DNA from 3 places in the Streptomyces sp. NPDC101219 genome. Region 1 is predicted to be linked to each of the others. Evidence: predicted binding sites of a transcription regulator. Region 1 holds the regulator's gene; each other region holds the start of a gene.

What was found. Region 1 encodes HrcA, which represses chaperone genes, less so after heat shock. Its sites were predicted from a motif close to TTNGCACTCNGNNNNNCNGAGTGCNAA; they were not measured.
Region 2: a site for HrcA is predicted at 6,783-6,809, ahead of groL (chaperonin GroEL). Genes of this name have one in related genera too.
Region 3: a site for HrcA is predicted at 4,107-4,133, ahead of groES (co-chaperone GroES). Genes of this name have one in related genera too.

The regions. Positions count from the first base shown of each region.
Region 1 is NZ_JBIWOK010000012.1:147,896-157,407, reverse strand. It holds gene ACIRPP_RS23745 (SpoIIE family protein phosphatase) at 1-2,099, shown strand, start outside; gene hemW (radical SAM family heme chaperone HemW) at 2,127-3,359, shown strand; gene ACIRPP_RS23735 (Uma2 family endonuclease) at 3,460-4,044, shown strand; gene ACIRPP_RS23730 (DUF3097 domain-containing protein) at 4,016-4,831, opposite strand; gene ACIRPP_RS23725 (MBL fold metallo-hydrolase) at 4,860-5,585, opposite strand; gene hrcA (heat-inducible transcriptional repressor HrcA) at 5,752-6,768, shown strand; gene dnaJ (molecular chaperone DnaJ) at 6,768-7,904, shown strand; gene ACIRPP_RS23710 (nitronate monooxygenase) at 8,094-9,167, shown strand; gene ACIRPP_RS23705 (16S rRNA (uracil(1498)-N(3))-methyltransferase) at 9,164-9,512, shown strand, end outside.
Region 2 is NZ_JBIWOK010000003.1:132,599-142,110, reverse strand. It holds gene ACIRPP_RS06830 (hypothetical protein) at 1-64, shown strand, start outside; gene ACIRPP_RS06825 (GNAT family N-acetyltransferase) at 74-1,141, shown strand; partial or broken gene ACIRPP_RS06820 (DUF4031 domain-containing protein) at 1,345-1,605, opposite strand; gene ACIRPP_RS06815 (hypothetical protein) at 1,602-2,012, opposite strand; gene ACIRPP_RS06810 (MurR/RpiR family transcriptional regulator) at 2,068-3,009, shown strand; gene murQ (N-acetylmuramic acid 6-phosphate etherase) at 3,194-4,147, shown strand; gene ACIRPP_RS06800 (hypothetical protein) at 4,224-4,793, shown strand; gene groL (chaperonin GroEL) at 4,998-6,620, opposite strand; gene ACIRPP_RS06790 (cold-shock protein) at 7,229-7,432, opposite strand; gene ACIRPP_RS06785 (MoaD/ThiS family protein) at 7,863-8,138, opposite strand; gene thrC (threonine synthase) at 8,135-9,439, opposite strand; SAM riboswitch class I at 9,458-9,512, opposite strand, start outside.
Region 3 is NZ_JBIWOK010000002.1:324,692-334,203, forward strand. It holds gene ACIRPP_RS04665 (SDR family NAD(P)-dependent oxidoreductase) at 1-607, shown strand, start outside; gene ACIRPP_RS04670 (ester cyclase) at 1,076-1,780, shown strand; gene groL (chaperonin GroEL) at 1,914-3,539, opposite strand; gene groES (co-chaperone GroES) at 3,652-3,960, opposite strand; gene ACIRPP_RS04685 (polysaccharide deacetylase family protein) at 4,358-4,963, opposite strand; gene ACIRPP_RS04690 (polysaccharide deacetylase family protein) at 5,242-6,159, opposite strand; gene ACIRPP_RS04695 (methyltransferase domain-containing protein) at 6,250-7,434, shown strand; gene ACIRPP_RS04700 (RNA polymerase sigma factor) at 7,527-8,813, opposite strand; gene ACIRPP_RS04705 (YciI family protein) at 8,878-9,234, opposite strand.

The sequences.
Region 1 (9,512 bases):
CCGCCCGCGCCGTGGTCCGGGCGGCCCTCGCCGAATGGACCGGACTCGCGCTGCCCGGCACCGAGCACCTCACCGGCCGCACCGGTGACGACGCCGAACTGATCGCCAGCGAACTCGTCACCAACGCCGTCGTCCACGCCGGGACGGACATACGGCTCACCTGCCGCCTGGAGGAGGGCACCGGCGCGCTCGTCGTCGAGGTCCGCGACCGGCACCCCTCGCGCGCCCCGCGCGGTGACGAGCCGGAGCCGGGCCCGCACCTCACGCTCGAACACGGGCGCGGCCTGCGCCTTGTCGCCGCGCTCTGCGAAGCCTGGGGGGTGACGTACCGGCCCGGCGAGAAGACGGTGTGGGCCCGGCTGCCGCCCGGGGGCCGCCCGGAGGCGGACGGCATCGAGGCGTACGCGGCCGAGGCCGCTCCGGCGCACGACCTGAGCCTGGCGCGGATGCTCGCGACCGGCACGCCCACGCCCACGGCCACGCCCACGGCCACGCCCACGGCCACGCCCATGGCGACGGGACCGTCGGAGCGGTCCGAGCCCTCGGAGACCGGCCCGGGGGACCCTGGGACCCTCCCGGCCGACGCGGGCCCGTGGAGTGCCGCCCCCACCACCCCGCGCGACGCCACGGACGAGCCGCCCCCGCACCCCCGCCCCGTCCCCGCCGCCCCCCTCGACGACTGGCCGGCCCGCCGGGAGAGCCACGACGGCGCCTGGCTGGGACGCGCCGCGCTGTCCTTCCTGGCCGAGGCGTCCGACCTGCTCGCCGGGCAGCTGGACGAGGACCTGGTCACCGCCCTCACCGGGCAGCTGATCGTGCCGCGGCTGGCCGACTGGTGCGCGGTGTGGCTGGAGGACGAGGCCACCCCGCACGGCGGCCGGAGCCGCAGCCGCCGGGGTGCCCACAGCAGCGGTCCGGCCCGCGTCTGGCACGCCGGCGAGCATCTCATCGAGGAACTGCGCCGCGCCCTGGAGCAGGATCCGCCGCCCCCCTGCGACCCGTTACGCCCCGGGCCCGCCCCCTACCGCTGGCCCGCGAAGGCCCTCGACACCGCCGACGGCGCGCCTCCCGGCACCGGTCTGCCTTCCGGCACCGGTCTGCCTTCCGGCACCGGCGCGCCTCCCGGCACCGGCGTGCGGGGCACCGCCCTCGCCTACCCGCTGCTCGCCGGGGGACGGCCCCTGGGCACCCTGGTCATCGGCCGGGCCGGCATCGACCGCTTCCCCGACGAGATCACCGGGCTCGTGGAGGACCTCGGCCGGCGCGTGGCGCTCGCCATCGGAGCCGCCCGCCAGTACGCCCGGCAGGCCACCATCAGCTCGGTGCTCCAGCGCGGGCTGCTGCCCGGCGCCGTCGCCGAGATCCCGGGCCTGCGCAGCGCGCTCGTCCACGAACCCTGCGACAAGGGCGGGCCCAGCGGCGACTTCTACGACCTGTTCCCGGCCGGCCGCGGCCGGTGGTGCTTCGCGGTCGGCGACGTCCAGGGCAAGGGCCCGGAGGCGGCCGTCGTCATCGGCCTGGTCCGGCCCTGGCTGCGGCTGCTGGCCCGCGAGGGCTACCGGGTCGCCGACGTCCTCGACCGCCTCAACCAGCTGCTCCTCGACGACGCCACCGAGGCCGCCGACGCCGCCGCCCGCGCCCTCGTCGCCGCCGGGGCCCGCCCCACCGCGCCCGGCGACGGACCCCAGACCCGCTTCCTGTCCCTGCTCTACGGCGAGCTGGTCCCCTTCGACGGCGGCGTGCGCTGCACCGTCGCCTCCGCCGGGCACCCCCTGCCGCTGCTCCTCGGCCCCGACGGCACCGTCCGCACCGTGGCCCGGCCGCAGACCCTGCTCGGGGTCGTCGAGGACGCCACGTACGACAGCGACTCCTTCGAGCTGCGCTCCGGCGACACCCTGCTGTGCGTCACCGACGGGGTCACCGAGCGGCGCTCCGGCTCGCGGCAGCTGGACGACGGGGACGGGCTCGCCCTCGCGCTGGCGAGCTGCGCCGGCCTGGACGCCGGGACGACGGTGGAGCGCCTCACCCGCCTCGTGCACGACTTCGGGGACGATCCGCCCGCGGACGATCTCGCCCTGATGGTGCTCCAGGCCGAGTGACCCCGCGGGTGCGGGACAATGGAGCACATGCCCTCCGCACTCCCCGACGGCGAGCCCGTCCCCGCCGACGGTGCCCTGCCCGCCTCCGCGCTCTCCGGGGCGGCCGGCCGGCCCCTCGGCTTCTACCTGCACGTCCCGTACTGCGCGACCCGCTGCGGCTACTGCGACTTCAACACCTACACCGCCACCGAGCTGCGCGGCACCGGCGGTGTGCTGGCCTCCCGCGACAACTACGCCGAGACCCTCGTCGACGAGGTCCGGCTGGCGCGGAAGGTCCTGGGCGACGACCCGCGCGAGGTCCGCACCGTGTTCGTCGGCGGCGGAACCCCCACCCTCCTCGCGGCGGGCGACCTGGTGCGGATGCTGAGCGCGATCCGGGACGAGTTCGGGCTGGCCGCCGATGCCGAGGTGACCACGGAGGCCAACCCCGAGTCCGTCGGCCCGGCCTACCTGGCGGCCCTCCGCGAGGGCGGCTTCAACCGGATCTCCTTCGGCATGCAGAGCGCCCGGCAGCACGTGCTGAAGGTCCTGGACCGCACCCACACCCCCGGCCGTCCCGAGGCGTGCGTCGCCGAGGCCCGCGCCGCCGGCTTCGACCACGTCAACCTCGACCTGATCTACGGCACCCCCGGCGAGTCCGACGACGACTGGCGGGCCTCCCTGGACGCGGCCGTCGGCGCCGGCCCCGACCACGTCTCGGCGTACGCGCTCATCGTCGAGGAGGGCACGCAGCTCGCCCGCCGCATCCGGCGCGGCGAGGTCCCGATGACCGACGACGACGTCCACGCGGACCGCTATCTGATCGCCGAGGAGGCCCTGTCGGCGGCGGGCTTCTCCTGGTACGAGGTGTCGAACTGGGCGACCTCGGACGCCGGGCGCTGCCTGCACAACGAGCTGTACTGGCGCGGCGCCGACTGGTGGGGCGCGGGCCCCGGCGCACACTCCCACGTGGGCGGGGTGCGCTGGTGGAACGTCAAGCACCCCGGCGCGTACGCGGCGGCCCTCGCGCAGGGCCGCTCGCCGGGCGCGGGCCGGGAGCTGCTGTCGGACGAGGACCGGCGGGTGGAGCGGATCCTGCTGGAACTCCGGCTGGAGGAGGGCGTCCCGCTGTCCCTCCTGCGGCCGGACGGCCTTGCGGCCGCCGAGCGGGCGCTCGGGGACGGGCTGCTCCGCCCGGCCGCGTACGAGGAGGGCCGGGCGGCCCTCACGCTGCGGGGGCGGCTGCTGGCGGACGCGGTGGTGCGGGACCTGGTGGACTGATCACTCGGCGGGCTGAATCACTGCGGGACGCGGGTCCGGTCCCTAACCTGGTCCGTAGGCTGCCGCCGAAAAGACGCGGCGGATGTGGAGGGCCACGGAGATGACCGCTGTGGACGAGCGTGGGATGACCAGGTTTTTCGAGGAGTTCGAGCCTCCCGAGGGGGTCAGGGTCGAGCTTCTCCGGGGGGAAATCGTGATGATGGCCAGTCCTGATCTGGTGCACAACCTCATCGTCGCGGAGGTGCAGGACCAGATCCCGCGCACGCACTGGGCGCGTGTCCAGACGCAGGACGTGGACATTCTCGACGAGGCGAGCGAGCCCGTTCCCGACCTGGTCGTCCTGCAGCCCGACCTTCTTCCCGCGTCAGGGCGCCTGCTGCCCTCAGGGATCATCACGATGGTCCTGGAGGTCGTCTCGAAGACGAGCGTGGACCGTGACTACGGCGTCAAGCGATCGATCTACGCCGCAGGCGGTGTGCCCGTCTATCTCATCGTCGATCCGGTCATGGCGCAGTGCGTCCTGCTGACCGACCCTGACGGCACGGGGGAGCAGGCCGACTACAAGCGGCAGGAGAAGACGAAGTTCGGCGACCCGCTGACGCTGGACGCCGTGGGCGTCGTCCTCGATACCAGTGGATTCGGGACTCTGCCGGGTGTCAGGCCTCACCGGTGGCCGTTGCCGTGACGAAGTCGATCAGCTGTTCGACCCGGCCCAGCAGCTCCGGCTCCAGGTCCTTGTAGGAGCGGACCCGGCCCAGGATGTGCTGCCAGGCCGCCCCGGTGTTCTCCGGCCAGCCCAGCGCCCGGCACACCCCCGTCTTCCAGTCCTGTCCGCGCGGCACCCGGGGCCAGCCGGGAATGCCGACCGACGACGGCTTCACCGCCTCCCAGACGTCGATGAACGGGTGGCCCACCACCAGCGCGTGCTCACTGGTCACGGCCTCGGCGATGCGCCACTCCTTGGAGCCCGGCACGAGGTGGTCGACCAGGACGCCCAGGCGCGCGTCCGGGCCGGGGGAGAAGTCCTCGACGACCGACGGCAGGTCGTCCACGCCCTCCAGGTACTCCACGACGACGCCCTCGATGCGCAGGTCGTCGCCCCACACCTTCTCGACCAGTTCGGCATCGTGCCGCCCCTCGACGTAGATGCGGCCGGCCCGGGCGACGCGCGCGCGGGCGCCGGGCAGGGCGACGGAGCCGGACGCCGTACGGCTCGGGCGGCGCGGCCCGGCGGCGGCCCGCACCAGCGTCACCGTGCGGCCCTCCAGGAGGAAGCCGGCGGGCTCCAGCGGGAACACCCGGTGCTTGCCGAAACGGTCCTCCAGGGTCACCGTGCCGGCCTCGCAGCGGATCACCGCGCCGCAGAAGCCGGTGCCGGGCTCCTCCACCACCAGGCCGGGCTCGGCCGGCACCTCGGGCACCGGGCGGGGCTTCTTCCACGGAGGGGTCAGGTCGGCGGAGTACTGGCGCATCCTGCCGACGATACGGGGCGGCCCCCCGTCACGGCCGGTGCGACACGCCGAACCGGCCCGCCAGGGCGTCGCGTTGGGCGCGCACGAAGGCCGCGTCGACCACCGCGCCGTGGCCGGGCACGTACCGCGCGTCCGCACCGCCGAGGGCCAGCAGCCGGTCCAGGGCGGCCGGCCAGCGGGACGGCACCGCGTCCGGGCCGGCCTGCGGGGCGCCGGACTCCTCCACCAGGTCGCCGCAGAAGACCACGGGCGGGTCGCCCGGGACCAGGACGGCGAGGTCCTGCGCGGTGTGCCCGGGACCCGCGTTCACCAGCACCGCCTCCCGGCCGCCGCCGAGGTCCAGGACCACCTCGCCGGACACCTCGTGCCCCGGCCGGACCAGCGTGTCCGCAGCCCCGGCCGCCTCCCGTTCGTCCAGCCCGTGCCGCACCGCGTCCGCGTGCAGCCCCTGCGCCGACCACGCCGCCGCCGGGCCGACCGCCGCGAACACCTCCGCGCCCGCGAACACCGCCGCCCCGAGGACGTGGTCGAAGTGGGGGTGGGTCAGCGCGAGATGCGTCACACGCCGCCCGGCGAGCGCCTGCGCCTCGGCACGCACCCGCGCGCCCTCACGCAGACTCGAACCGGCGTCGACCAGCAGCGCCCCGCCGGTACCGGTGACGAGTCCCACCGTGCAGTCCCACACCGGGAGGCGGCACCGGAGCACCCCCGCGGCCACTCGCTCCCATCCCGGCACGTCCCGATCGAAGGTCATACCGCGACGCTAGCGGGCAGAACGCCCACCTGCGCGAACCCGTCGGGCCGGGCCTTGCCCGGGGCGTACTCCCCGGCCGTACACTGGGCCGGGGAAGTCTGGCACTCGGATGCGAAGAGTGCCAGGACCAGGATCAGCGGCGCGGAAGGCTCTGGAGGTGTGCGCGATGCTCAGCGAACGCAGGCTCCAGGTGCTGCGCGCCATCGTTCAGGACTACGTGGGCACCGAGGAGCCGGTGGGCTCCAAGGCGCTCACCGAGCGGCACAACCTCGGCGTCTCCCCGGCCACCGTGCGCAACGACATGGCGGCCCTGGAGGACGAGGGCTACATCGCCCAGCCGCACACCAGCGCCGGGCGCATCCCCACCGACAAGGGCTACCGCCTGTTCGTCGACAAGCTCGCCGGGGTCAAGCCGATGAGCCCGCCCGAGCGGCGCGCCATCCAGAACTTCCTGGAGGGCGCGGTCGACCTGGACGACGTGGTGGCGCGCACGGTGCGGCTGCTCGCGCAGCTGACCCGGCAGGTCGCCGTCGTGCAGTACCCGTCGCTGACCCGCTCGACGGTGCGGCACGTGGAACTGCTCTCGCTCGCCCCCGCCCGCCTGATGCTCGTGCTGATCACGGACACCGGCCGGGTCGAGCAGCGCATGGTGGACTGCCCGGCACCCTTCGGTGAGGCCGCCCTGGCGGACCTGCGGGCGCGGCTCAACAGCCGGGTCGCGGGCCGCCGGTTCACGGATGTGCCGAGCCTGGTCGAGGACCTCGCGGAAGCGTTCGAACCGGAGGACCGGGGTGCGGTGTCGACCGTGCTCTCCACCCTCCTGGAGACGCTCGTCGAGGAGAACGAGGAGCGGCTGATGATCGGCGGCACCGCCAACCTCACCCGCTTCGGGCACGACTTCCCCCTGGTGATCCGGCCCGTCCTGGAGGCACTCGAGGAGCAAGTGGTGCTCCTCAAGCTGCTCGGCGAGGCGAAGGATCCGGGCGTGACCGTCCGTATCGGTCATGAGAACGCCCACGAAGGACTCAACTCCACGTCCGTCGTGTCGGTCGGCTACGGTTCGGGCGGCGAAGCAGTCGCCAAACTGGGTGTGGTCGGACCGACCCGCATGGACTACCCGGGAACGATGGGAGCGGTACGCGCAGTGGCACGGTACGTCGGACAGATCCTGGCGGAGTCGTAGTGGCCACGGACTACTACGCCGTACTCGGCGTGCGCCGCGACGCGTCGCAGGAAGAGATCAAGAAGGCCTTCCGGCGGCTCGCCCGCGAGCTCCATCCGGACGTCAACCCGGATCCGAAGACCCAGGAGCGGTTCAAGGAGATCAACGCCGCCTACGAGGTGCTGTCGGACCCGCAGAAGAAGCAGGTCTACGACCTCGGCGGCGACCCCCTGGCGCAGGCCGCCGGCGGTGGCGCGGGCGGCTTCGGGGCCGGCGGCTTCGGCAACTTCTCCGACATCATGGACGCGTTCTTCGGCACGGCGTCGCAGCGCGGACCGCGCTCGCGCACCCGCCGGGGCCAGGACGCGATGATCCGCATCGAGGTCGAGCTCGACGAGGCCGCGTTCGGGACCACCAAGGACATCCAGGTCGACACCGCCGTCGTCTGCACCACGTGCAGCGGCGAGGGCGCCGCGCCCGGCACCACCGCGCAGACCTGCGACATGTGCCGCGGCCGCGGTGAGGTCTCGCAGGTCACCCGGTCCTTCCTGGGCCAGGTCATGACCTCGCGCCCCTGCCCGCAGTGCCAGGGCTTCGGCACCGTCGTGCCCACGCCGTGCCCGGAGTGCGCCGGCGACGGCCGCATCCGCTCCCGGCGCACCCTCACCGTCAAGATCCCGGCCGGTGTCGACAACGGCACCCGCATCCAGCTCGCCGGTGAGGGCGAGGTCGGCCCCGGCGGCGGTCCCGCCGGCGACCTGTACGTCGAGATCCACGAGCTGCCGCACAGCACGTTCCAACGGCGCGGCGACGACCTGCACTGCACGGTGACCATCCCCATGACGGCGGCGGCCCTCGGCACCAAGGTGCCGCTGGAGACGCTGGACGGCATGGAGGAGGTCGACATCCGGCCCGGCACCCAGTCCGGCCAGTCGATCCCGCTGCACGGCCGGGGCGTCACGCACCTGCGCGGCGGCGGCCGGGGCGACCTCGTCGTGCACGTCGAGGTGCAGACCCCGTCCAAGCTGGACCCGGAGCAGGAGCGCCTGCTGCGGGAACTGGCCAAGCTGCGCGGCGAGGAGCGGCCCCAGGGGCAGTTCCAGCCCGGCCAGCAGGGGCTGTTCTCGCGGCTGAAGGACGCGTTCAACGGCCGCTGACCGGCGCCCCGGGACCGGTCCGTGACCGGTCCCGGCCCGGCCCCCGGCCGCTCCCGCGAGCCGCCCCCCGGCCGGTCCGAGCCTTCTCCGGCCCTCCCGCCGGACCTCCCCCCGACCTCCCGCCGAATGGAATGTGCCAGGGGGAAGGGCCCATTCGGACTCGTCCCGAGGACGTGACAACATGCCGTCATGTCCTCCGCGCTGACCGATCTCCTCCCGCACCCGATCGTGCAGGCCCCGATGGCGGGAGGGGTCGCCGTGCCGCGCCTCGCCGCCGCCGTGTCCGACGCGGGCGGGCTCGGGTTCCTGGCCGCCGGGTACAAGACCGCGGACGGGATGTACCAGGAGATCAAGCAGCTGCGCGGACTGACCGGCCGCCCCTTCGGCGTCAACGTGTTCATGCCCCAGCCCGAGACCCCCGACCCCGCCGCCGTCGGCGTCTACGCGCACCAGCTGGCCGGCGAGGCGACCTGGTACGAGACCGAGCTCGGCGATCCCGACAGCGGCCGTGACGACGGCTACGACGCCAAGCTGGCGGTGCTGCTCGACAACCCGGTGCCGGTGGTGTCGTTCCACTTCGGCGTGCCGGCCCCCGAGGCCCTCGAAGCGCTCCGCCGGGCCGGCACGTACACGCTGGCCACCGCCACCACCCCCGAGGAGGCCCTGGCGGTGGAACGGGCGGGCGCCGACGCGGTGATCGCCCAGGGCGCCGAGGCGGGCGGCCACCAGGGCACCCACCGGGACGCCCCCGAGGCCGACGGCTCCGCCCTGGGACTGCTGTCCCTGCTCGCCCAGGTCCGCGAGACCGTCTCGATCCCCGTGGTCGCCGCCGGGGGCATCATGCGCGGCAGCCAGATCGCCGCGGTGCTCGCCGCCGGGGCCGACGCCGCCCAGCTCGGCACGGCCTTCGTCGCCACCCACGAGTCCGGGGCGCACGAGGCGCACAAGCACGCCCTCACCGACCCCCTCTACGCCCGCACCGAGCTGACCCGGGCCTTCTCCGGCCGCCCGGCGCGCGCCCTGGTCAACCGCTTCCTGCGGGAGCACGGCCCCTACGCGCCCGCCGCCTACCCCGACGTCCACCACCTCACCGCGCCCCTGCGCAAGGCGGCGGCCAAGGCCGGTGACCCGCAGGGCATGGCGCTGTGGGCGGGCCAGGGCCACCGGCTGGCGCGGGACCTGCCCGCCGGGCAGCTGGTGGAGGTGCTGGCCGCCGAACTCGCCGCCGCCCGGACAGCGTTGTCGGACGGGGGCGCCCGATGACCGCGCCGGTGTTCGTCGTCGACGGCTTCGGCACCGACCCGGCGGGCCGGTACGTGCTGGACGGGCCGGAGGGACGGCACGCCGTCTCCGTGAAGCGCCTGCGGGCCGGCGAGAGCGTCGTCCTCACCGACGGCGCGGGCCGCTGGGCCGAGGGCGAGGTGGACGGGACCGAGGGCAAGGACCGGCTGCTCGTGCGGCTCGGCGACGTCGTCACCGAGGAGCCCGGGTCGCCGCGCCTCACCGTCGTCCAGGCACTGCCGAAGGGCGACCGGGGCGAGCTGGCCGTCGAGACGATGACCGAGGTCGGCGTCGACGCGATCGTGCCGTGGGCGGCCTCGCGCTGCA
Region 2 (9,512 bases), on a different contig from region 1:
CGCGCGCCACAACCTGCGCGGGGAACTGGAAATGCTGTCGACCCCGGCGCCGCCGTCCTCCTAGCCTGCCCCCATGGATGCTGCGGGCGCACAACAGGTCGAGGAAGCCGTCGCGGACTGTGTGCGCGCGCTGGGAGCGGTCGCGGACCGGGACTGGCGGGCGGTGCGGGCCGGCCGTCTGGAGTGGGACTGCCGGCGGACGGCGGAGCACATCGCCGAAGATCTCATCACGTACGCGGGGCAGCTGGCCGGACGGGCCGCCGACGCCTACGTGCCGTTCGAGATCGTCCTGGACGACGGCACCGACAACGCCGGTGCCCTGCACGTGATCCGCACGACCGGGACCCTGCTGGCCGCGACGCTGCGGACCACCCCCCGCGCGGTACGCGCCTTCCACCCGTACCCCTTCCGGCACGCCGACCGCACGGGCTTCGCCGCGATGGGCGTGGCCGAGGTGCTGCTGCACACGCACGATGTCACCGAGGGCCTGGGCATGGCGTACGAACCGCCCGCCGCGCTCGCCGAGTTCGTGCTGACCCGGATCTTCCCCGAGGTGATGCCCGGTCCCGCGCCCTGGCCGACGCTGCTGTGGGCGACGGGGCGCGGGGACCTGCCCGGCCGGGAGCCCGTGACCGCGTGGCGGTGGAGCAACAACGTGGTGGTCCCGGCAGGCCGGCTCACCCTGGAGGGCGTCACCCCGGCCGCTGCGGCCGACCTGGCGGTGGGCGGGGGCGGCGGGTTCACCTGGGTGGACTCGGGACCGTACGACGGGACGCGGGACGCGGCCGGGGCGCTGCTCAAGGCGTACGGGGCGGGGGTGCTGCGGGCCCGGTGGGGGATGTTCGTGATGGTGCGCCGGGAGGACGACCGCGCGGTCGGCGGCATCGGCTTCCACGGCCCGCCGGACGAGGACGGCCGGGTGGAGATCGGCTACGACCTGTCCCCCGAGGCGCGCGGCCACGGGTACGCGACGGAGGCGCTGCGCGCGCTGTCGGCGTGGGCGCTGGAGCAGCCGGAGGTGACCTCGGTGTTCGCGGCCACCGAACCGGACAACCTCGCGTCGCAGGCCGTGATCGGGCGGGCCGGGTTCACCCGGATCGGCGGGGGCGAGGAGGAGTTCGCCTACGAGCTGCGCCGCTGACCCGGGCCGCCCACGGCCGGCCCGGGAAGCGGACGGGGGGCGAAGGCGCCCCCGGCGCCGGAGAGACCCGGGCCACCGGCAAGAGCCGAGCCGCCAGGGAGGTCCGAGCCGCCAGGGAGGTCCGGGCCACCGGGCAGACCCGAGCCCCCGGAAAGACCCGGGGCGCCGGAGAGGCCCTGCACCGCGCCCCTGCCCGTCCCCGTGCTCGCGCCCTTCCGGCGGCGCAGGCCCGCTCCGTGCAGCAGGCGCACCACCTCGCGGCTGCTGACCTCCAGCGCGCCGGCCAGCACAAACTCCCCGTAACGGTGCTCGGGGATGTCGTAGTGGTCGCGTTCGAAGGCGCGGCGGGGGACGCCGAGGCGGGCGGCGAACAGGTGGAGCTCGTCGTAGGAGACGTCGCTGACCAGGTGAGACCACAGGCGGCCGTGGCCCGGCCAGGTGGGCGGGTCGATGTAGAGCGTCACGAGGGCGGGGCGCCTTCCGCTCTCCCGCCGCCCGGCGCCGAGCCGAGCGCGCCGACGGCCGCGACCTTCACGCCCGCCTTGTGGCACACCCAGTGCGGGTCGGGGCCGAGCTCCGGCTCCACCTCCAGCGCGTGCGGGTCCCCGGAGCCGCAGACCGGGCAGACGGGCCAGCGGCCGTACCGTTCCAGCAGGGCGTCCTGGACGTCCTGGGCGACGAGTCCGGCGAGGAACTCGCTGCCCTCCGGCCACTGTTCGACCCACCAGCGGCGGTGGGTGACGGACTCCTCGACCAGCGACACCACGTCCGCGTCCGCGACCTCGCGCGCGGCGAGGTCGGCGAGCACGAGGGCACGGGCCGCGTGCAGCGCCTGTTCGAGTCGGGTGACGGGGGGCTTGTCGGGGTGCATGCCCCTATTGTGCGCACTCTTGACCGCGACACCGGAACGAAAATATCTTTCAGGGGTGACCCAGGAAGTGAAGGAAATTTTCGCCAGGGAGCGCGGCCCCGGCGGCTCCGCCTCCGCACCGCCCGCCCCCGCCGCCCTCGCGGCCAAGGTCCGCACCCTGGCACCGTCGATGACCCGCTCCATGCAGCGCGTCGCCGAGGCCGTCGCGGCCGACCCGGCCGGCTGCGCGGCGCTCACGGTCACCGGCCTCGCCGAGCTGACCGGCACCAGCGAGGCCACCGTCGTGCGCACCGCCCGGCTGCTCGGCTACCCGGGCTACCGCGATCTGCGCCTGGCCCTCGCCGGACTGGCCGCCCAGCAGCAGTCCGGCCGGGCCCCGGCCATCACGACCGACATCGCGGTGGACGACCCCATCGCCGACGTCGTCGCGAAGCTGGCCTACGACGAGCAGCAGACCCTCGCCGACACCGCCGCCGGCCTGGACACCGTCCAGCTCGGTGCCGCCGTCACCGCCCTGGCGGGCGCCCGCCGCACCGACGTGTACGGCCTCGGCGCCTCGGGCCTGGTCGCGCAGGACCTCACCCAGAAGCTGCTGCGCATAGGTCTGATAGCGCACGCCCCCAGCGACCCGCACCTCGCCGTGACCAACGCGGTGCAGCTGCGTCCCGGCGACGTGGCGATCGCCATCACGCACTCCGGGTCGACGGGGGACGTCATCGAGCCGCTGCGGGTGGCCTTCGAGCACGGGGCGACCACGGTGGCGGTCACCGGCCGGCCCGACGGCCCCGTCACGCAGTACGCCGACCACGTGCTGACCACGTCCACGGCCCGCGAGAGCGAGCTGCGCCCGGCGGCGATGTCCTCCCGGACCAGCCAACTGCTCGTCGTGGACTGCCTGTTCGTCGGCGTGGCGCAGCGGACGTACGAGCAGGCGGCCCCGGCCCTGTCGGCGTCGTACGAGGCGCTGGCCCACCGGCACCGCAGCGGGCCCCGGTAGCGGGCGGGCGCCGCCCCACGGGCGGCCGGCCCCCGGCCCCCGGCGCCCCCCGACCACGCACCCCCCGGACCGCACCACCCCGGGCTCCCCCCAGCGGTGCCGCCGCCGATCACCCGGCCGCGGCACGCCCCGGAACCACGGAACAGACCGACCGGAGAGACCGGAGACCGGAGAGACCCGCCCCATGACCGACATGTCCCACCCCAGCGATCTCCGCGCCCAGCTGGAGACGCTGGCCACCGAGGCGTTCCGGCCCGAGCTCGCCGGCATCGACCGGCTGCCCACCCTCGACATCGCACGGCTGATGAACGCCGAGGACGCCACCGTCGCCACCGCGGTCGCCCGGCGGCTGCCGGAGATCGCCGCCGCCATCGACGCCGTCGCCGACCGCATGGCCCGCGGCGGCCGGCTCGTCTACGCGGGCGCCGGCACCGCCGGGCGGCTCGGCGTCCTGGACGCCTCCGAGTGCCCGCCGACCTTCAACACCCGCCCCGGCCAGGTGATCGGCCTCATCGCGGGCGGCCCCGACGCCATGGTCACCTCCGTCGAGGGCGCCGAGGACTCCGCCGCCCTCGCCGAGGCCGACCTGGCCGCGCTGGGCCTGACCGCCGACGACACCGTGGTCGGCATCTCCGCCTCCGGCCGCACCCCGTACGCCGTCGGCGCCGTCACCCACGCCCGGGCCCTCGGCGCCCTCACCGTCGGGCTGGCCTGCAACCCGGACAGCGCGCTGGCCGCCGCCGCCGAACACGGCATCGAGGTGGTCGTCGGGCCGGAACTGCTCACCGGCTCCACCCGCCTCAAGGCGGGCACCGCCCAGAAACTCGTCCTCAACATGCTGTCGACGATCACGATGATCCGGCTCGGCAAGACGTACGGGAACCTGATGGTCGACGTACGGGCCTCCAACGACAAGCTGCGCGCCCGCTCCCACCGGATCGTCGCCCTGGCCACCGGAGCGGACGACGCGGCCGTCGAGCGGGCCCTGACGGCCACCGGCGGCGAGGTCAAGCACGCCATCCTGGTGCTGCTCACCGACGCGGACGCCGGCACCGCGGCCCGGCTGCTGGACGAGGCGGACGGCCACCTGCGGGCCGCGCTCGCGAAGGCCGGGAGCAGCGGGCCCGCGGACGCCTGACGTCACCGCGGGCTGTGACAGGTCCCGGGCCGCTGGGATACTCGTACCGACCCGAACCCCCACGGAGACGGACGCCATGAACCACGCGCAGCTCACCGCACTGGGCCGCGCCCTGCGCCTGCTCGGCGAACACGGCGAGGCGCTCGGCGGCGACACCCCGGACGCCAAGCTGCACGAGGTCAAGGCCGACCTGCGCCGGGCCCTGGACCTGCTGGAGGAGGGCGTCACCTCGGCCGCCCCCAGCACCCGCTGCCCGGAGCACCCCACCGGCCCGGTCGACGAGAGCGCGCCCGACCTGTGCCTGCTGTGCGAGACACGGCGCCGTGCCGCCCGCCGCGCCGAGTTCAACGGCCCGGCGCCGCAGTACGCGCCCACCGAACCGGTGCCGTCCCGGTACGGGGTGCGCGGCGACCGGCCGCAGCCGCAGCAGCGCTGGCTGCCGGAGGCGTGGAACGGCCAGGCGTGGCAGCTGTGCGGCACCCCCCGCCGGGACCGCAGGGAGGCGGAGCTGTACCTGGCGGCCCAGCGGCGCGGCCCCCGGCCCGCGATGGCGTACCGGATCGTGCACGAGTTCACCGACTACGAGGTGCTGCGGGTGTGGGGCACCCCGGTGCGGGTCGACATCGAGCCGATGGGCGGCCTCTGACCGCCGGCCGTCACGGGCCGGGACGTCCGCCGGCGCACCCGCCCCGGTCCGTAACGGCCGGCGCACCCGCCCCGGCTCGCAACGGCCGGCGTCCCCGTCCCGGCCCGTCCGCCGGCCCGGAGAACGCCCGAGGGCGGCACCCCCTGTCGTGCAGGGAGTGCCGCCCTCGGTCCGTGCGACGGACGGATCCGATCCTCGAAGGGATCAGAAGTCCATGTCACCGCCCGGCATGCCGCCGCCGGCCGGCGCGGCGGCCTTCTCCGGCTTGTCGGCGATGACGGCCTCGGTGGTGAGGAACAGCGCGGCGATGGAGGCGGCGTTCTGCAGCGCGGAACGGGTCACCTTCGCCGGGTCGATGATGCCTTCCTTGACCAGGTCGACGTACTCGCCGGTCGCGGCGTTCAGGCCGTGGCCCGGGGTCAGGTTGCGCACCTTCTCCACCACGACACCGCCCTCGAGGCCGGCGTTGACGGCGATCTGCTTCAGCGGGGCCTCCAGCGCGATGCGCACGGCGTTGGCGCCGGTCGCCTCGTCACCCTCGAGCTCCAGCTTCTCGAAGACCTGGGTGGCCTGCAGCAGGGCCACGCCACCACCGGCGACGATGCCCTCCTCGACGGCCGCCTTGGCATTGCGGACGGCGTCCTCGATGCGGTGCTTGCGCTCCTTGAGCTCCACCTCGGTGGCGGCACCGGCCTTGATGACGGCGACGCCGCCGGCCAGCTTCGCCAGACGCTCCTGGAGCTTCTCGCGGTCGTAGTCCGAGTCGCTGTTCTCGATCTCGGCACGGATCTGGTTGACGCGGCCCTGGACCTGGTCGGCCGAGCCGGCACCGTCGACGATGGTGGTCTCGTCCTTGGTGATGACGACCTTGCGCGCCTTGCCCAGCAGGTCGAGCGTGGCGTTCTCCAGCTTGAGGCCGACCTCCTCGGAGATGACCTCGCCGCCCGTGAGGATGGCGATGTCGCCGAGCATGGCCTTGCGGCGGTCGCCGAAGCCCGGGGCCTTGACCGCGACGGACTTGAAGGTGCCGCGGATCTTGTTGACGACCAGGGTCGACAGGGCCTCGCCCTCGACGTCCTCGGCGATGATCAGCAGCGGCTTGCCCGACTGCATGACCTTCTCCAGGAGCGGGAGCAGGTCCTTGACGTTGGAGATCTTGGAGTTGGCGATCAGGATGTACGGGTCGTCGAGGACGGCCTCCATACGCTCCATGTCGGTGGCGAAGTACGCCGAGATGTAGCCCTTGTCGAAGCGCATACCCTCGGTGAGCTCCAGCTCCAGACCGAAGGTCTGGGACTCCTCGACGGTGATGACGCCTTCCTTGCCGACCTTGTCCATGGCCTCGGCGATGAGCTCACCGATCTGGGTGTCGGCGGCGGAGATGGAGGCCGTGGAGGCGATCTGCTCCTTGGTCTCGACGTCCTTCGCCTGCTCCAGCAGGGCGGCGGAGACCGACTCGACGGCCTTCTCGATGCCGCGCTTGAGGGCCATCGGGTTGGCGCCGGCGGCGACGTTGCGCAGGCCCTCCTTGACCAGGGCCTGGGCGAGAACGGTCGCGGTGGTCGTACCGTCACCGGCGACGTCGTCCGTCTTCTTGGCGACTTCCTTGACCAGCTCGGCGCCGATCTTCTCGTACGGGTCCTCGAGCTCGATCTCCTTGGCGATGGACACACCGTCGTTGGTGATCGTGGGGGCGCCCCACTTCTTCTCGAGGACGACGTTGCGGCCCTTGGGGCCGAGCGTCACCTTGACGGCGTCCGCGAGCTGGTTCATGCCGCGCTCGAGGCCGCGCCGCGCCTCCTCGTCGAACGCGATGATCTTGGCCATGTGAAGTGGTCCCTCCAGGACTGGGGGTGATTCCTTCGGACCGCGCCCGCGCCCGCGACGGACGGCTCGCCGGCCCGTGGTTCCTTGCCCCACGCGGCCTGCGGGCCTCACCGACCCGGTCCTTCGTTGTCACTCTCACCTTCAGAGTGCTAACGCCAATGATTAGCACTCGACCCCCCCGAGTGCAAGGCGCTCCCGCGAAGCGGACCCGTCGGCCGGTCGCGGCCGGACGGGGCGCGCAGGCCCCTGTTCTGCGGCGGAGCGCGGCCGGGCCGGTGACGGCGCCGGGGCGCGCTCAGCCGCGCGCGAACACGCGCACAGGGACACGGACGGGCGTGTCCGGGTGCGGCGCCGGCGGGCCTGGGGCGCGGGCCGGCGGGCGGCGACGCCGGACGTGGGGGCGCGGGCCGGCGGACGGCGGCACCGGACCTGGGGCGCGGCCCGGCGGACGGCGGCACCGGACGTGGCGTCGCGGCCCGGCGGACGGCGGCACCGGACGTGGCGTCGCGGTCCGGCGGGCGGCGGCGCGTGGCGGCACGGCGAAGGGCCCGCACCCCGGGAGGTGCGGGCCCTTCGTCAGCAGAAGATGCTTGCGGTTGGTAGCGCGTTCAGGCGGTGACGCGAACCATGTCGGCCTGCGGGCCTTTCTGGCCCTGCGAGATCTCGAATTCGACCCGCTGGCCCTCTTCCAGGGTGCGGTAGCCGTCCATCTGGATCGCGCTGTAGTGGACGAAAACATCCGCACCACCGTCGACCGCGATGAAGCCGTACCCCTTCTCCGCGTTGAACCACTTGACGGTGCCCTGAGCCATGCCTAACTCCCCTATTACTGGCCCTTGCACAGATCCACACTTCGCGGACCCGGGTCAGACCTCACCCCCCAATGGGTGGGGGCGTGCGCCGGAACGCGTCGACCGCGGCTGAATGTATCTGTCCAACTGCCGTCTGCAACAGGTCAATCGGACGAGAAATCTGGACGACACCGGTCCGGAATGTTGTGCAACTTCGCCCGAATTCAGGGCAAACCGGGCCGCACAAAGGCCACAAAAGCCGCGAAAGACGCACAGACTTTGGCTACTTCTCGTCGGGCGAGCGGCAGGAATTCACGGTTCCCGATCAGTGGACCGGGGCCGCGTTCCCCAACCCTACCGCGTTCAATCCCATGGAATTGCCCCCTCCGCTTCTCTTACGGAGGGGGCAATCCGATGAACGCTCGGTAACCGAAGTTACCTACGGTAATGATCAGCCGCCGGCGACCGCCGGAATGATCGACACGCCGGCCCCGTCCGGGGTCGCGGTCCCGAGGCCCTGCTCGAAGCGCACGTCGTCGTCGTTCACGTAGACGTTGACGAAGCGGCGCAGCTTGCCCTGGTCGTCCAGGACGCGGGCGGCGATGCCCGTGTGGTTCTTCTCCAGGTCCTCGATGACCTCGGCGAGGGTCGTCCCCTCGGCGTTCACCTCGGCCTGCCCACCCGTGTAGGTGCGCAGGATGGTCGGGATGCGGACGGTCACACTCATGCGAGGCCAGCCTCTCGGAAGGAGTCCAGGTTGGGGCGGATGGTGGCGGTCAGGCCGGTCCCGGCGACCGCGTCGAGGGTCTTCAGACCGTCCCCGGTGTTGAGGACGACGGTGGTCAGGGCCGGGTCCAGCAGGCCGCTGTCGACCAGCTTCCGGGTGACGCCCACGGTCACGCCGCCCGCGGTCTCCGCGAAGATGCCCTCGGTCCGGGCGAGCAGCCTGATCGCGTCCACGACCTGCTCGTCGGTGACGTCCTCCACGGCACCGCCGGTGCGGCGGGCGATGTCCAGGACGTAGGGACCGTCGGCGGGGTTGCCGATGGCGAGCGACTTGGCGATGGTGTCGGGCTTCTGCGGGCGGACCACGTCGTGCCCGGCCTTGAAGGCGGCCGAGACCGGGGAGCAGCCCGCGGCCTGCGCGCCGAAGATCTTGTAGGGGCGGTCCTCGACCAGCCCCAGGTCGATCAGCTCCCGCAAGCCCTTGTCGATCTTCGTGAGCTGGGAGCCCGAGGCGATCGGGACGACGATCTGGTCCGGCAGCCGCCAGCCGAGCTGCTCGCAGATCTCGTAGGCGAGCGTCTTGGAGCCCTCGGCGTAGTACGGCCGCAGGTTGACGTTGACGAAGCCCCAGCCCTCGCCGGCCGGATCGCCGATCAGCTCGGAGCAGAAGCGGTTCACGTCGTCGTAGTTGCCCTCGATGCCGACGAGTTCGCCGCCGTAGACGGCGGCCATGACGACCTTGCCCTGCTCCAGGTCGTGCGGGATGAACACGCAGGAACGGAAGCCGGCCCGGGCCGCGGCGGCGCCGACGGCGCCCGCCAGGTTGCCGGTGGAGGAGCAGGACAGGGTGGTGAAGCCGAAGGCGCGGGCGGCCTCCAGGGCCTGGGCGACGACCCGGTCCTTGAAGGAGTGGGTCGGGTTGCCGGAGTCGTCCTTGACGTACAGACCGCCGGTGACGCCGAGTTCACGGGCCAGGTTGTCCGCCTTGACCAGCGGGGTCCAGCCCGGGTTGAGGTTCGGCTTGCCGGCCACGTCCGCGGGGACGGGCAGCAGCGGCGCGTAGCGCCAGATGTTCGCGGGTCCCGCCTCGATGCGCCGGCGCAGTTCCTCGGCCCCGTAGGACGAGAAGTCGTAGGCGATCTCCAGCGGGCCGAAACACTCCTGGCAGGCGAAGAGGGGACCGAGCGGGACGCGGTGGCCGCACTCGCGGCAGGACAGCGCGGCGGCGGGGCCGAGGTCGACATCGGGGGTGGCAGCGGATCCGGTGGTGCCGGTGCTGCTTGCAACGGTCTGCACAGCCATGTGAGGCGAGGCCCTTTCTCCTCATCTTCCTCACGACGCATCTCGCCGTGAGACGGATTTGGCACCTTCCCTA
Region 3 (9,512 bases), on a different contig from region 1:
GTCGGCCGACCTGGCGGACGACAAGGGCATCGAGGCGGTGGCCGAACGTCTCGGCGACCGCAAGAACCCCGTCGACCTGCTGATCAACAACGCCGGATTCGGCAACAAGGGCCGCTACCTGGACGTCTCCATGGCCGACGAGCTGAGGATGATCAAGGTGCATTGCGAGGCCGTGCTGCGGCTGACCTCGGCGGCGGCCGAGTCGATGCGGGAGCGCGGCCGGGGAGGAGTCGTGAACGTGGCCTCCGTGGCGGCGTTCGTGCCGCGCGGCACCTACGGGGCGTCCAAGGCGTGGGTCGTGCAGTTCACCCAGGGCGCCGCGAAGGACCTGGCCGGCAGCGGCGTCCGGCTGATGGCCCTGTGCCCCGGTTTCGTGCGCACCGAGTTCCACGAGCGGGCCGGCATGGGCACGGACAGCATCCCGAACTGGATGTGGCTGGACGCGGACAAGGTGGCCGAGGCCGGGCTGGCGGACCTGGCCCGCGGCAAGTCGGTGTCGATCCCGGACCCGCGCTACAAGGCGCTGATGGGAGCGGCCAAGCTGGTCCCGCGCGGCATGCTCGGCGGCATCACCTCCCGCACGGGACGGAAGTACGGCCCGCAGTAGCAGGCGCGGAGACGGGACGGCAGCGGAGCGGTCGGCGGGGGCGGAGCGGGGGCCCGGGGCCTCGGGCCTCAGGCCTCGGGCCTCAGGCCTCGGGCCTCAGGCCTCGGGCCTCAGGCCTCGGGCCTCAGGCCTCGGGCCTCGGGCCTCGGGCCGAGCGGAGCATGCGCGGCGACGCCCCGGCCCGCTCGCCCGGCCGCGCCGCCCACCCCCAGATCACGCACGGCCGGTGCCGCCCCGGCCCCCACGCCCGGCCGTGCCGACGCCCGGCCCGGACCACCCGGATCGTCCGCAACCCCCGGCCACCCGCACCACCGCCCCGCCCAGCGTCACGCGAAGCAGACGAAGCAGAGGCAGAGTCGGCGGCCCGGGCCGGTGGCGAGCTGTGGGGCCGGTGTTCCGGTGGGAAAATGATGGGTGCGGCTCCCGCCCGGGCCGGACCTGAACGCAGGGGGGCCGGAGGTGAACGGCATGACCTTCGTCCAGCTCATCGACTGCCGGACCAACCGGTTCGACGAGATGAACCGCCTCATGGACCAGTGGGTCGAGCAGACCAGGGGAAAGCGCACGGCGACGCATGCCGTGCTCGGCAAGGACCGCTCGGACACGGCGCACGTCGTCGAGATCGTGGAGTTCCCGTCGTACGAGGAGGCGATGCGCAACTCGAAGCTGCCGGAGACCGACCGCATCTTCCGGGAGATGGTGGCGCTGTGCGACGGGACACCGACGTTCACCGACCTGGACGTGGTGCGGGACGCGCAGTTGCACACGGACTCGGCGCGGCGGTTCTTCGAGGTGCTGGCCGGCGGCGACCTCTCCCTCATGGCCGGGATGGTCGCGGAGCACTACCGCGACCACGACCCCTCTCACGAGCAGGACGTGATCGGGCTGGACCACATGCGGCGCGTGATGGACATGTGGCGGGACGGCTTCGACTTCGCCTTCCGCATCGAGGACCAGTTCGCCCAGGGCGACCGCGTGTGCACGCGGTGGTCCTGGGAGGGGACCCAGAAGGGCGAGTTCCTCGGCATCCCCGACACCGGGAAGAAGGTGACCATGACGGGGACGACCGTGTTCCGCTTCGACGGCAACGGCCGGATCGCCGAGGGCTGGTGGCAGTACGACCGGCTGGGCCTGATGGCGCAGCTGGGGGCCCTGGAGCCCACGGAGCTCTGAGCGGAGGGCCTCCCCCACCGGCCCCGGCGCCCTCGAGGCCCGGAAGCGCCGACGCCCGAGGTTTCCGATGCCTGGGAACGGGGAAGCCCCCGTTCCCTGCCGGGAGACGGGGGCTTCGCCGTGAAACGGTGCCTCAGTGGGCGTGGCCGTGGCCGTGGCCCGCGGCGGCCGGCTCTTCCTCTTCCTTCTTCTCGACGACCAGGGTCTCGGTCGTGAGGAGCAGGGAGGCGATGGAGGCGGCGTTCTCCAGGGCGGAGCGGGTGACCTTGACCGGGTCGATGACGCCGGCCTTGATCAGGTCCGCGTACTCGCCGGTGGCGGCGTTGTAACCGCTGCCCTTGTCGAGCTCGGCGACCTTGGAGACGATCACGTAGCCCTCGAGGCCGGCGTTCTCGGCGATCCAGCGCAGCGGCTCGACGGCCGCCCGGCGGACCACGGCGACACCGGTGGCCTCGTCGCCGGTCTTGTCGAGGTTGCCCTCGAGGACCTTGACGGCGTGGACCAGCGCGGAGCCACCACCGGAGACGATGCCCTCCTCGACCGCGGCGCGGGTCGCGGAGATGGCGTCCTCCAGACGGTGCTTCTTCTCCTTCAGCTCCACCTCGGTGGCGGCGCCGACCCGGATCACGCACACGCCGCCGGCCAGCTTCGCGAGGCGCTCCTGGAGCTTCTCGCGGTCCCAGTCGGAGTCGGTGGTCTCGATCTCGGCCTTGATCTGGGCGACGCGACCGGTCACGTCCTCCTTGTTGCCACCGCCGTCGACGATCGTGGTGTCGTCCTTGGTGACGGTGACGCGGCGGGCGGAGCCGAGCACGTCCAGGCCGACCTGGTCCAGCTTGAGGCCGACCTCCTCGGAGACGACCGTGGCGCCGGTGAGGACGGCCATGTCCTGCAGCATCGCCTTGCGGCGGTCACCGAAGCCGGGGGCCTTGACGGCGACGGCGTTGAAGGTGCCGCGGATCTTGTTGACGACCAGGGTCGACAGGGCCTCGCCCTCGACGTCCTCGGCGATGATCAGCAGCGGCTTGGAGGAGTTGGCCTGGATGACCTTCTCCAGCAGCGGCAGCAGGTCGGCGATGGCGCCGATCTTGCCCTGCGTGATCAGGATGTACGGGTCGTCGAGGACGGCCTCCATACGCTCCTGGTCGGTGACGAAGTACGGCGACAGGTAGCCCTTGTCGAAGGCCATGCCCTCGGTGAAGTCGAGCTCCAGACCGAAGGTGTTGGACTCCTCGACGGTGATGACGCCGTCCTTGCCCACCTTGTCCATGGCCTCGGCGATGAGCTCGCCGACCTGCTGGTCCTGGGCGGACAGCGCGGCCACGGCGGCGATGTCGGACTTCTCGTCGATCGGGCGGGCCGAGGCGAGCAGGTCCTCCGAGACCGCGGCGACGGCCGCGTCGATGCCCTTCTTCAGGGCGGCCGGGGAAGCACCGGCGGCGACGTTCTTCAGGCCCTCGCGGACCAGGGCCTGGGCGAGCACGGTGGCGGTGGTGGTGCCGTCACCAGCGATGTCGTTGGTCTTGGTCGCCACCTCCTTCACCAGCTGCGCGCCGAGGTTCTCGTACGGGTCCTCGACCTCGACCTCGCGGGCGATCGTGACACCGTCGTTGGTGATGGTGGGGGCGCCGAACTTCTTGTCGATGACGACGTTGCGGCCCTTGGGGCCGATCGTCACCTTCACCGTGTCGGCCAGCTTGTTGACGCCGCGCTCGAGGGCGCGACGGGCGTCCTCGTCGAACTTCAGGATCTTCGCCATGGCAGCGGGAGCCCTCTCGGAAATCTGGATGACAACACTGCGCCCCGGGCGCCCGGCTTCTCAGCGATTGCGGGGCCAGGGGCGCAGTTCGAGCAAATGTGCTACGAGGTGACTACTTCTCGACGATCGCGAGAACGTCGCGGGCCGAGAGGACGAGGTACTCCTCGCCGTTGTACTTCACCTCGGTGCCGCCGTACTTGCTGTAGAGCACGACATCGCCGACCTTCACGTCGAGCTCGACGCGCTTGCCGTCCTCGATCCGGCCCGGACCGATGGCCAGGACAACGCCCTCCTGGGGCTTCTCCTTCGCGGTGTCCGGAATGACCAGGCCCGAAGCCGTGGTCTGCTCGGCGTCGAGCGGCTGGACCACGATGCGGTCCTCGAGCGGCTTGATGGCAACCTTGGAGCTGGCGGTCGTCACGATCCGACCTCCCCCTTCGGAGATCTCACGGGGTTAACTGTCTGAGGTGGCGACCAGGTGGATCCGTCGTCGCGGGTGCCGGACCTGCCCGTCGCGTTGTTGGCACTCTCCAGGGGGGAGTGCCAGACCCGAGACTATGACCGCGATTAGCACTCGGTCAAGCGGAGTGCCAATTGCGTGCGGCGCGTCGCGAATGCGTGCGCGCTTCGTCCCGGGTCGCGGCGACCGGTGCAGTGCCCTGCCGGCCGCCCCACGACCGGGCACGCGGGTCCGTGGTACGCCGGTCCGCTCTGGTGTCCGGAACGGGGTGCCCGGTACCCCTCGCCGCGCGGCGCAACACCGGACCCGTCCCTTCCCCGTCGGCGCGGTACCGCAGAACCGCCCCCTCGCCCGCTCCTCAGGCTCCCCAGTAGTCCTCCGGGTCCGCCACCCTCAGGTCCCGGCTCTCCAGTTCGGCGAGCAGCCGGGCCGTCCGGTCCGCCAGGGACAGGGCCGGTGCGCCCGTCCCGCCTGTCCCGCCTGCCCCGCCCGACGGGACGGAGACGATGTCGCCGGGGGTCAGCTCATGGGGACCGTGGGCGAAGTCAAGGCTGCCGTCCGGCCGTACGGTCACTCTCGACAGGACCACCGCTGCGATGCCGCAGTCGGCCGCGGCGCGCAGCGTCGTGCTGTCGTACACGCCGTGGGGCGGGCGCAGGAAGCGGGGGCGGGCCCCGAAGCGGGCGCGGAGCTTGCGCTGCTGGCCGCAGATCTCGGCGCGCTGCCCGGCGTAGGGCAGACCCCGCAGGGCCGGGTGGTCCAGGGTGTTGTTCTGCAGGCTCACGCCGACCGCGCGCAGCCGCGCGAAGTGGGCGTATCCCGGGCCGGCCACGCTGTCGGTGAGGAACAGGGCGACGGGCAGGCGGCGTTCGCGGACCAGGTCGATGAGGCCCGGGTCCGCGCCGGCGCCGTCGTCGTAGGTCAGGAAGACGACCTTGTCGCGCGTCCGGACCCGGTCGAGCACCTGAGGAAGGCGCCCCTCCGCCGGTATTGCCGCCCCCTCCTCCCCAGCGGCCCGCCCCGCGCCAGGTCCGGCGCCAGAACCGGCACCTGCACCGGCACCGGCACCGCTGTCGGCGCCTCCGCCGGCCGCGCCGCCCGCCCCGGGGCCGCCGCCGTTCCCCTTGCCGTGCTGCACGGAGCCGCCCGGTGGTTCGGCCGGGGTGGTGCCGCAGGCGGCGACGGCGGTGAGCAGTGCGGCGCCGGCGGCCAGCAGGCGGAGTGCGGTCGCCGGGCCCCGCCTCACAGGTAGTCCTCCAGGCGTGCCACCGCGTATCCCTCGGCCGTGACCTTGTCGAGGAAGCGGCGGATCATGTCGGGCATCGAGCCCTTCCACTCGTCCCGCCCCCGGAAGTGGCTGAGGACGATGTCCCCGGGGCGGAGTCTGCGGTCCCACTCGCGGTACTCCCAGCGGTCGGCGAACACCTCCTCGTTCCACAGGGGCACGTGGGTGATGCCGCAGGACTTGGCGACGCGCAGGGTGTCCTTGTTGTAGTTGCCGAAGGGCGGCCGGAACAGGACGGGGCGTTCTCCGTACCGCTTCTCGATCACCCGCTGCATGCCGCAGATCTCGCGCTGCTGGCGTTCCCGGGACAGTCCGGGCAGGTAGGGGTGGTGGAGGGTGTGGTTGTGCAGGCCGGTGCCCAGGTCCTGCATCTTCTTGAAGTAGCCGTAGTCCTCCTTGACCAGGTAGTCGCTGAGGAAGGCGGTGTACGGGATCTTCAGCTCGTGCATCATCCGCAGGAACGCCGGGTCCTTCTCGGCGCCGTCGTCGATGGTGAGGAAGACGACCTTGTCCTTGGTGGGGACGGTGGTGAAGACCGGGGGAAGGCCCAGCCGCCGGTGGCCGTCCACCTCGAAGCCCTTGCGGGTGGTGATCCCGGGTTTGCGCGCGGGCGGTGCCGGGGCGGCGAGGGGCGCCTTCTTCAGGCCCCAGTGCCGGGCCGCGGCGACCCGGGCGGCCTGGCGCGCGCGCAGCTTGTCGGCGTAGGAGTCGAGGGCGCGGGCGGGGGGCGCATTGAGCGGCTGCCCCGCTCCCCGGACCTCGGTGGCGGCGCCCTGGCCGCAGCCGGCGGCGAGGGTGGCGAGGGCGAGCCCGGCGAGAGCGATCCGCGTCCTGCCGTAGGCCCACCTTTTGTCATTTTGTCCTACTACTCGCATGCTGCCGGATCCTCGCAGCCCGCCTCCCGGGCCCCGGGCCGACACCGCCGCCGGGCGCGCACGGTCCACCGACTGGCCCACAATGAGCCGGTGAACGACCTCGCCCCGCTTCTCACCCCCGAAGGCCGCGCGCTCCTCGACGAGGTGCGCGACACCGATCCGGCGCACGAACTCGCCGTCGCCACCCGGCTGCGCCGCACCCACCCGCCGGACCTGGTGTCGGCCGCGCTCGGCCAGGCTCGGCTGCGGCAACGGGCGGTGGCGAAGTTCGGGGAAGAGGACGCGTCCCGGATGTTCTTCACGCCGGACGGGGTCGAGCAGTCGACCCGGGCGAGCGTGGCCGCGTACCGGGCGCGGCGCTTCGCCGAACTGGGGGTGACCTCGGTGGCGGAACTGTGCTGCGGCATCGGCGGCGACGCGATCGCGCTGGCCCGCGCCGGGATCCGGGTGCTGGCGGTGGACCGGGACCCGTTCACCGCCGCGGTGGCGCGGGCGAACGCGCAGGCGCTCGGGCTCGGCGATCTGATCGAGGTGCGGGAGGCCGACGTCACCGAGGTGGCCACGGCCGGGTACGACGCCGTGTTCGTCGATCCGGCCCGCCGGGGCGGCCGGGGCCGGGTCTTCGACCCGGAGGCGTACTCGCCCCCGCTGTCCTGGGCCGTGGGCGCGGCCCGCACGGCGCCCCGCGCCGCCGCTCTGAAGGTCGCGCCGGGCATCCCGCACGAGGCCGTCCCCGACGACGCGTCGGCCGAGTGGATCTCTGACCGCGGGGACGTGAAAGAGGCCGTGCTGTGGTTCGGGCCCGAGCAGGACGTGCCGCCGGGCACGGTCCGGGCGACCCTCCTGCCCGGACCGCGCACGCTCCCCTCCCGCGGCCTGCCCGACCCGGCGGTGCGCCCGCCCGGCCGGTACCTGTACGAGCCGGACGGCGCCGTCATCCGCGCGCACCTGGTCGCCGAGGTGGCGCGGGAGGTCGACGGCGGGCTCGTCGACCCGGCCATCGCGTACATCACCGCCGACGCTCACCGTCCGACGCCGTACGCCACCGCCTACGAGATCACCGACCGGCTGCCCTTCAACGTCAAGAAGCTGAAGGCCCTGCTGCGGGAGCGCCGGGTGGGCACGCTGACCGTGAAGAAGCGCGGCTCGGCCGTCGCGCCGGAGGAACTGCGCCGCAAGGTCCTCCCCAAGCCCCACGGCAGCGCGGCCGTCACGGTCTTCCTGACGCGTGTCGCGGGCGCCCCGACGATGCTGCTGGGCCATCCGGTGCCGTGACCGGAGAGGGCCGCCCGGCCCGCCTCGGGGGCACCCGGGCCCGTCCTGGACCGCCGCCTCCCCGCCTCTGGCCCCGCGCCTGCCGCCCGCCCCTACCCGCCCGTCTCCTCCGCCCGGCGCAGCAACAGCCGCCGTTCCTGCTCGTTCCGGGTGAGGGACGCGGCCCGCGCGAACTCGGCGCGGGCCTCCCGCGTCCGTCCCAGGCGGGCCAGCAGGTCGCCCCGCACGCTCGGCAGCAGGTGGTAGTCCCGCAGCGCCGCGACGTCGGTCAGGGCGTCGACGAGCGGCAGCGCGGCGGCGGGCCCTTCGGCCATGGACACGGCGACCGCGCGGTTGAGTTCGACGACGGGGGACGGCGTACGGGCGGCCAGCAGCCCGTAGAGGGTGGCGATCCGGACCCAGTCGGTCTCCTCGTAGCGGTGGGCGTGGGCATGGCATGCGGCGATCGCCGCCTGAAGGGCGTAGGGGCCCGGCGCCCCGCCCGCGAGAGCCTCGGCGCGGCCGAGGGCGGTGACGCCCCGGGCGATGAGCAGGCGGTTCCAGCGGGCCCGGTTCTGGTCCTTGAGCAGCACCGGTTCGCCGTCCGGGCCGGTGCGGGCGGCGGCGCGCGCCGACTGGAACTCGAGCAGGGCAGCCAGCCCGTGCACCTCCGGTTCCTTGGGCATCAGCCCGGACAGCACCCGCGCCAGCCGCAGCGCGTCCTCGCACAGGGCCGGGCGCAGCCAGTCGTCGCCGGCCGTGGCGGCGTACCCCTCGTTGAAGATCAGGTAGATGACGTCGAGGACCGAGCCGAGACGGGCCTCGCGGTCGGGGCCCTGGGGCACCTCGAAGGCGACGTTCCGGGTCGCCAGGGTGCGTTTCGCGCGCACGATCCGCTGGGCCACCGTCGGCTCCGGGACGAGGAACGCACGGGCGATCTCGGCCGTCGTCAGACCGCCGAGCAGGCGCAGGGTGAGGGCGGTGCGGGCCGGGGCGGACAGCACCGGGTGGCAGGCGGTGAACACCAGACGGAGCAGGTCGTCGTCGATGGCGTCCGGGTCGGCGGGCTCCTCCGGCGGCACCCCGGCCGGCAGGTCGCGGCCGATTTCCGCCAGCTTGCGGGCGTAGGTCTCGCGGCGGCGGATCAGGTCGACGGCGCGGCGGCGGGCGGCGGTCATCAGCCAGGCGCCCGGGTTGTCGGGCACGCCGTCGGCCGGCCACCGTTCCAGTGCGGCGACCAGCGCGTCCTGGGCGAGTTCCTCGGCGATGCCGACGTCCCGGACGATCCGGGCCACCCCGGCGACCAGTCGGGGAAACTCCAGGCGGAAGACGGTGTCGATGGCGCGGGCGGTCTCGCCGGTCCCGGCTCCGCGGGGGCCGGCGGTGGGCTGCGGTGTCACAGCCCACCATCAGACACCCCTGACGCGACCGGGCCAAGCGGGACGCGGGGGCGGCCCGGCTGACTCAGCCCTCCTCGACCTGCCGGACCTCGCAGGTCACCGTCCAGTACGGCTCGTGGACCTTCAGGAACCGCTTGGTCCACTCGACCGCCTCGGCCGTGTCCTTGGCCTGAAGCAGGGCGTACCCGCCGATGACCTCCTTGGTCTCGGTGAACGGCCCGTCGGTCACGGACAGTTCCCCGCCCTCGTAGTGCACCCGGACGCCCTGGGCGGTCGGAGTGAGGCCCGCGGTGTCCAGGAGGACCCCGGCCTTCGTCATCTCCTCGATCAGCTCGCCCATGCGCTGCATCAGCTCGGGGCTGGGCCCCTCGGCGGGGGCGTTGTTCTCGTCGATCCGGATCATGGAGAGGTAGCGCGGCATGGTGACTCCTCGTGTCGTACGGGCCGGGCCCTTCCCGGCCTCTCACCCCTGCGTCGAACGGACGACGGCGGGATCGACACGCCTGCCGGAAATTCTCCGGACTTTTTTCCGGCACGGCACCACGGCACGACAGGCGCCTCCGGCACCGGCCGGCACCGCGCGGCAACCGTGGCACTTCAGCACCGCAGTGCACCGCAGCACCGCGACACCACAGCACCGCGACACCGCGACACCACAGCACCGCACACCGCAGCACCGTCCACGATCACCCGGCGTCG